2 regions of the Pseudovibrio sp. WM33 genome follow, and region 2 is predicted to be linked to the other one. Evidence: predicted binding sites of a transcription regulator. Region 2 holds the regulator's gene; the other holds the start of a gene.
The links. The regulator LexA, encoded in region 2, represses DNA repair genes until DNA is damaged. The targets are predictions, from matches to a motif close to TGTTCNNNNTGTGTTCNG.

Region 1 (4,603 bases), on a different contig from region 2:
GATAGCACAATCTACCCTAAAGGTAATTAACGCTTGAGTTGCAGCTTATGCCCGCTCAACAAAGCTATCGAGCACTTTCTTTTGGCCAGCTTTTTCAAAATCGACGGTAAGCTTGTTCCCCTCGATATCGCCGATCAATCCATAACCAAACTTCATATGGAAGATACGCTCACCGATCGCAAAATCACTTCCTGCCTCAGTCACGCTTTTGGCAACCAGCTCGCCTTCAATGGTCATCGGACCAGCCTTCTTGGCACGGCGGCTCTGGTTCCCACCATGCATTTTGCCATACTGCTGACCAGACGCCTGCGCTTTACGCGCCCGCTGCCAACCCGGCGTAGAGTACTTGCTTTGGAAGGGATCACTGTTGTCAAACCGGCTGGCACCGTAACCACCACCAGCGCTATTCAGACCATACCCACCATAAGAGCTGGAAGCCTCAACAACCTCAACGCTGTCTGCAGGCAGCTCATCAAGAAACCGCGAAGGAATGCAGGACTGCCAGGACCCATGAATGCGGCGGTTGGAGGTGAACCACACCTTCACACGCTTGCGGCCACGGGTAAGACCCACATAGGCGAGGCGCCGTTCCTCTTCCAGACCAGCTTGTCCGGTCTCATCCAATGCCCTCTGGTTCGGGAACACACCTTCTTCCCAACCGGGAAGAAAAACCGTATCAAATTCAAGGCCTTTTGCAGAATGGAGCGTCATAATCGAGACCGCATCCTCTTCCGCATCACTATCTTTATCCATCACCAGCGAGATGTGCTCAAGGAACCCAGCCATGCTCTCAAACTCTTCCATGGAGCGGATAAGTTCTTTCAGGTTGTCCAAACGCCCCGGCGCTTCCGCAGACCGATCCTGACGCCACATCTGAGTGTAACCACTCTCATCAAGAATGATCTCCGCCAGCTCTGTATGGCTCATGGTCTCAACCTGATTGCGCCAGTTCTCCAACATGCCAAGAACATCCGCCAGCGCAGCACGAGCTTTCGGACGCAGCTCATTGGTCTGCACCAACTCTTCCGCAGCGATCATCAGCGGAATAGCGAGTTCCCGTGCATAAGCATGAACGATTTTCAGCGTAGCTTCACCAAGCCCACGCTTCGGCGTGTTCACGATACGCTCAAAAGCCAGATCGTCTGACGTCTGCATCACACAGCGGAAATAAGCCAATGCATCGCGGATTTCCATGCGCTCATAAAAGCGCGGGCCACCAATAACGCGGTAGTTCAAACCAAGCGTGACGAACCGATCTTCAAACTCACGCATCTGGAAGGACGCACGCACCAAAATGGCCATTTCATTAAGGGAATGCCCATGGTTTTGAAGGGCTTCAATCTCATCACCAACAGAACGAGCTTCCTCTTGAGAATCCCAGGCCGAGGTGACTTGTACCTTCTCTTCTTCCTCAGAACCCATCTGGTCAGTGAAAAGGGTTTTACCAAGCCGGCCCTGATTGTGCGCAATCAGATGAGAAGCTGCGGACAGGATGTGACTGGTCGAGCGATAGTTCCGCTCAAGACGAACCACAACAGCTCCCGGAAAGTCCTGCTCAAATCTCAGGATGTTATCAACCTCAGCGCCACGCCAGCCATAAATGGACTGGTCGTCATCACCAACACAGGCCACGTTCGGATTGCCCTGCGCCAGCAAGCGCAGCCACATGTACTGCGCGATGTTGGTATCCTGATACTCATCCACCAGCATATAACGGAAGCGATGCTGGAAGCTCTTTAAAACATCATCATGCTCTTTGAAGATCGTGATGCAGTGCAGCAGCAAATCACCAAAATCACAGGCATTCAGAATAGAAAGCCGTTCCTGATAAGTCTCATATAGTTTACGCCCCAAGCCATTAGCAAAGGCCTGTGCGTCACCAGCTGAAATCTGTGAGGGTGTAAGCCCGCGGTTCTTCCAGCTGTCCAGCAGCCCGGCAAATGTTTTTGCAGTCCAACGCTTTTCATCCAGACCTTCCGCCTGAATGATCTGCTTGATCAAACGAACCTGATCATCCGTATCCAGAATGGAGAACGAGGACTTCAACCCAACAAGCTCAGCATGGCGGCGCAAAATCTTCACACAGATCGCGTGGAATGTACCGAGCCACGCCATGCCTTCAACGCCATCACCAATGTAAGCGCCAATACGCGTTTTCATCTCGCGGGCAGCTTTGTTGGTGAAGGTTACAGAAAGGATCTGCCCCGGAGTGGCGTGCCCCGTTGCCAGAATATGCGCGATACGTGTTGTCAGAACACGGGTCTTACCTGTCCCGGCACCTGCAAGAACGAGCACCGGTCCATTGATCGTTTCAACAGCAAGTCGTTGTTCTGCATTCAATCCTTCCATATAGGCTGGGGCGTTGGTTTGCCGTGCAGCCATGGCCCTCGCTGCGATACCACCTGCCTTGGGCTGTGGTGCAGCCAGAGGATCAGCAGGGTGAGCAAGTATTCCGCGATGAAGTGGGCCAGAAGAGTTTGCCATTGAGCTCGTTAGATCCTTTGAACGCATACCCCTCTCAAATCAGAGGGAGAATCTCCAATACTTAACGAAGAACAATATAGCAACAACATTGAAGAAGCGAGGCATCAGCAAAGAGATACACATCGTTTTGTAGGGCAAGGCATCTTCACTCAGTAACTCTTGCCTCACGCCAGCTTTGCTCTGTGATGTTTTATCAAGCTTGTTCTGAGTTACTTGAAATCCGGGAGGCCCTTTAGTGTTTTAAAGAGGAAGTATGCGTATACCTGCCAACGAGAATAACTCAGCTTAACAATGGGAATATCTTCACTTCCGAAAGACAAACAACACTGTAACAACCTGAAAGAAAAACTATGAATACTGGTAAGTTACACATGACACGTCGGAACGCCCTCATTGGCATCTCCGGTTCTTTACTGGCAGCACCTGCTCTGGTTTCCTCCGCCCAGGCCAACCACCACGGCTCCACCGATTACACCAACAAGACGCTGACAATCAGCCCCTTCTCACTTGCCATCAGTGAAATGGCGACAATGAAGGCCAGCAATCCATTGGTGCGCCAGTTTGCAGAGCTGGAAAGCGAAGAACAAACAGCGGTCTCAAAAGTGATTGAATCCACAGGCGCCACGCCTCCCCCGCGTCCCGCCGCTCTGGAAGACATCTACAAGAAGCTGGAGGCCGAAAACGGTGAGGATTTTGACCGTCTGTACATCTCCGCTGAAATCACTGGTCATGAGGACTTGCTGAAGGTTCAATCACCGGAATCCGGTAAAAAGCCTGTGAACGTGGATGTGGCTACAGCAACCATTCTGGTCGCTTTCATTCATACCCATCTGGCGATGCTGGCAGAGATCCGCAAGCAAATCGGTTAGGCAACTCATTCAAACATCTCAGAAAACACCAGTGGCGCGCTCCGGCCCCAATGGTGTTTTCCTGACAAATTCAGCCAACCCATCGATCACATCTTCAAATTTGGCTCAATTATCGCTGTCTCTCGAGAGATCTTGCTAAGATTTCCTGCCCACTCTCTTAGTCACGGATGTTGCTTCTGGAGAACATCTGACCGCAACTGGAATGGAGCTTGAGATATGCCGAAGGTCATTTGCAGATATAAGAACTACGATGATTTCTATAAAAACCGCACAAGCATCTGGGCTGAAATCAGACGTCGGATGAACATCCACGCGACGGACACTGCAAGCTTCGACAAACTCATTTTCCAGGGCAAAGCAGCCAACCGGCTGACCTACGACAATCATGTTGAAGACGCGCCGGATATGAAGAAAGCCAGAACGAACATTGCCGCACTTGAAAAAGAGAAAGCAAGAACCTTCCGCTTTGTTCAGGCCTCCAAGTCACTGGAAGAGGATATCTCGACAAAACACAAAATGCTCAAAGTGCTCGAAAGCCAGCTGAAGCAGCAGGAAAAAGACCCCAAAACTGATCCCAACTATCGCGATACAGCGAAAGAGCTCAAAAAGCTGCTCAAGCTCCAGCCTGCAGTCAAAAAGAAGATCCAGGAATACGACAGTGCTCTGAAAGCACTTGAAAAAGCTGAAGCAGACTACGACCCGCTGAAGAAGCAGGTTGAAAAAACCATCCCGATGAGCGTTCAGACAGACGGCAAAAACATGATGCTCTATATCGGCGGACGTGCCGAAGCATCTGTCCGCCTAAGAGCAACATTGGCGCAGAAGTAGGTTTTGCCGCAAACCTGCGAATGCAGCGAGAGGAGCCAAACAGCTCCCTCGCTTTTTAATTATTGATCGCCAACCAGCTCGAACCAGTCATCCTCTGAGATAACCTGAACACCAAGGCTCTGTGCTTTGGTGAGCTTGGACCCAGCCTTCGGACCCGCGATCACCAGATCAGTTTTCTTGGAAACAGAACCAGACACTTTCGCACCCAAACTTTCCGCACGTGCCTTCGCCTCATCCCGGCTCATGCGCTCCAAACTACCTGTAAACACAAGTGTTTTTCCAGCAACGGGACTGTCAGAGCTATCAGCAACAACCACATCAAGCGGGGTGATCTGATCAATCAACGCAGCAAGCGCGTCGCGGTTATGTTCCTCTGCAAAGAACTCGACCAGAGCATTGGCAACCGTACCGCCAATTCCGTC
Region 2 (4,603 bases):
CGTGAAGCAGGCCATTGAAGCGAAAGCCGATGTACTGGTGACACTCGGCGGTGCCTCTGTGGGCGACCACGATCTCATTCAGGACGTGCTGGGCGCTGAAGGCATGGAGCTAGGCTTCTGGCGCATCGCCATGCGCCCGGGCAAGCCCCTCATGGCCGGTGCCCTTGGCCCGATGAAAGTCCTCGGCCTTCCTGGCAATCCAGTCTCCAGCCTTGTATGCGCACTCCTCTTCCTCGGCCCGCTTCTGGACAAGATGTTAGGCCGCACGGTCTCTGTGACAAATCAAGGCGTTACCAAAGCAACTCTGGCAGATGATTTGCCTACAAATGATATGCGCCAGGACTACCTGCGCGCCAGTCTGGACACAGACGAACACGGAGATCTGATAGCAACACCGTTTGGCAAACAGGACTCTTCCATGCTTGCCTTGCTGACAAAAGCAGATGCCCTGATCATTCGTCCACCACACGCACCAGCTGCAAAGGCAGGTGAAAAAGTGGACCTGCTCAAGCTACGCTAAATCCAGACATCAGAAGTGGGCAACCCCTGCCCACTCACCCACCAGAAACCAAATCCCCCAGTTCTAGCAGGGCTTAACCTCAACAAACCCATTGCAGAACACAATGAGAACAGGTAGAGTACGTTCGTGTTTTGTCCTTCCAATCGCAGAAGTTGAAGTCTTTCAGCTTCTTGGAATTACAAAACTGCGATTGGTCAGGAATGACCGCTCACTTTCAATCAGCGCCTTAGGAGCGAACGGGGATAAAAGATGCTTACACAGAAGCAACACGAGCTTTTGATGTTCATCCATCAACGCTTGAAGGAAGCCGGTGTTCCGCCCTCCTTCGATGAGATGAAGGACGCGCTGGACCTCCGTTCCAAATCCGGCATTCACCGGCTGATCACAGCTCTGGAAGAGCGCGGCTTCATTCGCCGCTTGCCGAACAGAGCTCGTGCACTTGAAATCCTCAAACTGCCAGACTCCATTTCTCCGGGCCTGAAGCCTGCCGCTAAGGAAAAAGGCTTTGCACCTGAGGTGATTGAGGGCTCCCTGAGCAAGAAAGTAGCAACGCCGCCACCTCCACGCACCACATCACCAGACGAAGTGCCAACGCTGGAAATCCCGGTCATGGGCCGCATTGCTGCAGGCGTACCAATCGAAGCAATCCAGACACAAAGCCATACCATCGCAATGCCTGCTGATCTGATGGGTCGCGGTGAGCATTATGCGCTGGAAGTCAAAGGCGACTCCATGATCGATGCCGGTATCTTCGATGGGGATACCGTGTTGATCAAACGTGGTGACACGGCTGATAACGGCGAAATCGTTGTGGCGCTGATTGATGAAGAAGAAGCAACCTTGAAGCGCCTGCGCAAAAAAGGCGCCTCAGTCGCGTTGGAAGCGGCCAACCCCGCCTACGAAACTCGCATCTTCGGCCCGGGCCGCGTCCACGTTCAAGGCAAGATGATTGCGCTCTTCCGCCGCTATTAAATCATTGGTTGCCTGAGGCAATTTTGGATTCCAAGGTCTGCGCTGAGCATCATATGCCCAGCGCACTTTTTTTATTCTTTCCCCGCCCTTAGCGCCAGCTGAGAGCCAGATGTAAGCTGAACCTCGTTCTCCGAAAATCTTCTGGTCGATAACCAGCTCAGCCCGGCAAGCCGGAGGCGCCTGAACCTGTGTGATGACGATGGTGGCAAGATGGCAGTCAGCCTCCAAAACATCAACTGCTTTGGACTGCGCCAGCAGGATAGGTTCTGAACTTACCCTCTCTCCCTCCGCAGGCTGCTGAGGGAATATCTCAATCACACAGCCGCGCTCATCACAGGACCGATCTGAAGCCCTCACCTTGTGCTGCTTGAACGAACCCGCTGAACCCCCACCAGCGCGCAACAGGCTGTCAGCAGCAAACGACATACGCGAGGACGTCAGTCGAAACGCACCATCCTGCCCATAATAAGCAATGTGCTTGCCCGCATCTGCAATCATCAGATCAGGCGCCTTGCCACCGGCAAACATCAGGACACTCACCGTAAATGCCGGAAGTGAAAGCCATTTCAGGCGCAGCGGCGTCACACACAGCACGACAATCGCTAGGATCACGAGCAGATACCCTGGAGCACTGGCAACCCCGAGACTGGTCAGCCCCTCACTGAGTGAGCTCACCCAGTAGGCAGCTTTCAGCACCAGCGCCAACCCAGCCTCCATCCCTTGCAGAAAGAACGCATCCGCACCAAACGGGATCGCCAACAGACTCAATAACCCAAGGGGCATAACCACAAAAGTCACCAATGGCATAGCAAGAATATTCCCCAGAACTCCATAAGGCGCAACCTGCTCAAAATGCATCGCCGCAACTGGCCCCGTGGCAGCACCTGCAATCAACGAGGTCAACGCACAAGCTAGAATCCACTTTAAGATTACACGACTAACCTTCTGAAACCATGAGGTATTCCGTCTGCGCGAACTGTCTCGATCACCGAGCAACCAATCCTTCCCAAGCATATAGGCTGAGAGCAAGGCGAGCACTGCAATGAAGGACATCTGAAACCCGGGAGCCAGAACCTCCTCCGGCCTCAGGCTTAAAAGCACAAGGCAAGCCAGCGCCAGACCACGCAGACTGAAGGCCCGCCGACCAAGCAGACCCGCGCATAAAATCATCGCCGCCATCAAAAAAGCCCGCTGCGTTGCCACAGAAGCTCCTGACAAACCAAGATAAACAATCGCCGCAATCAGTGCTGCCACGCTGGCATAAACGTGAATATGTCCTTTCAGCGCAAGCGACTGGCTGAGGGATAGGATCAGGCGGGCACCAAGGAAGACCAGAGAGGTCACAAGTCCCATATGCATGCCGGAGATAGCGAGCACATGAGCAAGCCCTGCATTGCGCAAGGCATCCTTGTCAGCGGTGGCAAGATAGTCTCGCTTGCCCACCAGAAGTGCAACAGCAAACGCACTTTCCGGGCTGTTATCCAACACCCGCCGGATCCGCTGTGCTATCCCACTGCGCACACGCTCTATCCCTTGCAGAAAACTTGTGCCCTCTACCTGTGCCACAACAACCGGTTTGGAAAGCGCATAGCCGACTGCACCAATCCCACTGAAAAACGCAGTTCGGGCAAAGTCATACCCACCGGGGCGCACCGCACCTCCCGGCGGCAACAACCGAGCCTTCAGCTGCATCCTGTCCCCCATCACGGGTGCCTCTTTCATCCCCTTGATGCTAATCCGGATGCGATAAGAAAGAAGAGTTACGCCCTTCTGCGAAAGTGTTGTCACATCTGCAAAAATGACGGAGTAAGCCCCTTTGCCAGAATGCTTCACTCCAGCAACCACACCCTCCACTTTGCGTGTAACCGGGCGCTCCAGCGGGTCACCGCGCGCATACTCCACGCGCAAGTCAGCAAGGAAGAACCCGGCAGTAAAGAACAAAAGCGCGGTCAGCCCAACCGTTAACCGCCCGATCTTCCAACGACGAAAAGCGAATACTCCCAATAAGATAAAAGGAGTTCCGCTTAAAACACTGTAAGGCTCTGCGGGGAGTGAGAAATAAACCAGTACACCAGCCAAGTGGCAGAGCGCATACCAGAGGATGCCATGCCCCTTGTTCCAATCCTGTACCAGAGCAGAGCGGGCATAACTCATGACAGCTGGCCAATCCGGCCTCAGCACGAAACCCAGCAGCTCACGTATCTTTTGGACCACATCACGAAGCCTAAGGCGCTGTTTCTCTTCAGCAAAACGCGTGCTTGCGTTGCTATGTGCGTTTTTTGCGTTGGTTTGCGTTTTTGTGCGTTGCTGTGTGACTCGTCCAGCAAGCGCCGTATCGGTCTCAAACAGCACAGAAGAAAACTTATCCTCCTCAAGGCAAAGCTCACCTATTCTGGGAGCACAGCCACCAGATTGCGTCTTGTCTGAGGATGATTGCCCCTCGCGCACCCTTAAGTCCCTTTCTGCCACTTGGGAACTTTTCAATGCTATGATACACAGCCCGCAGAGGTACGGCGCCCCGCCGTAATTACCCCAAACTATTCGAAGTAACTTGAAACTTTTCCGGAACACCTATGACTAAACCTGTTGTGACGCGCTTTGCGCCTTCTCCTACTGGCTACCTGCATATTGGCGGCGCCCGTACAGCCCTGTTCAACTGGCTTCTGGCAAAACACAGCGGCGGTAAAATGCTGCTGCGCATTGAAGACACCGATCGCTCCCGCTCCACCGAGGAAGCCGTAGACGCGCTTCTGGACGGTCTGTCCTGGCTGGGCATCGACTGGGACGGCGAGCCGATCTCCCAGTATGGCCGCGTTGACCGCCACCGCGAAGTTGCTGAGCAGATGGTCAAGGACGGCACTGCGTACTATTGCTACTGCTCCCCGGAAGAAGTGAACGAGATGCGCGAGAAGGCCCGCGCAGAAGGTCGCCCGCCGCGTTATGACGGCACCTGGCGTGATCGTGACCCTTCTGAAGCACCGGAAGGCGTCGCCCCTGCCATTCGCCTGAAAGCACCGCTCGAAGGTGACACCATCGTGGAAGATCAGGTTCAGGGCACCGTCAAGTTCGCCAATAAGGATCTGGACGACCTGATCCTCGTGCGTTCTGATG

Region 1: PsWM33_RS20685 (ATP-dependent helicase) is a predicted target of LexA. The motif match lies at 2,552-2,569, and genes of this name have one in related genera.

What each region holds. Positions count from the first base shown of each region.
Region 1 covers NZ_LMCK01000115.1:54,900-59,502, forward strand. Annotated here, with positions in the region: gene PsWM33_RS20685 (ATP-dependent helicase) at 46-2,484, opposite strand; gene PsWM33_RS20690 (DUF4142 domain-containing protein) at 2,856-3,353, shown strand; gene PsWM33_RS20695 (hypothetical protein) at 3,570-4,181, shown strand; gene ligA (NAD-dependent DNA ligase LigA) at 4,241-4,603, opposite strand, start outside.
Region 2 covers NZ_LMCK01000022.1:22,800-27,402, reverse strand. Annotated here, with positions in the region: gene PsWM33_RS05960 (molybdopterin molybdotransferase MoeA) at 1-520, shown strand, start outside; gene lexA (transcriptional repressor LexA) at 770-1,492, shown strand; gene PsWM33_RS05945 (ComEC/Rec2 family competence protein) at 1,388-3,940, opposite strand; gene gltX (glutamate--tRNA ligase) at 4,066-4,603, shown strand, end outside.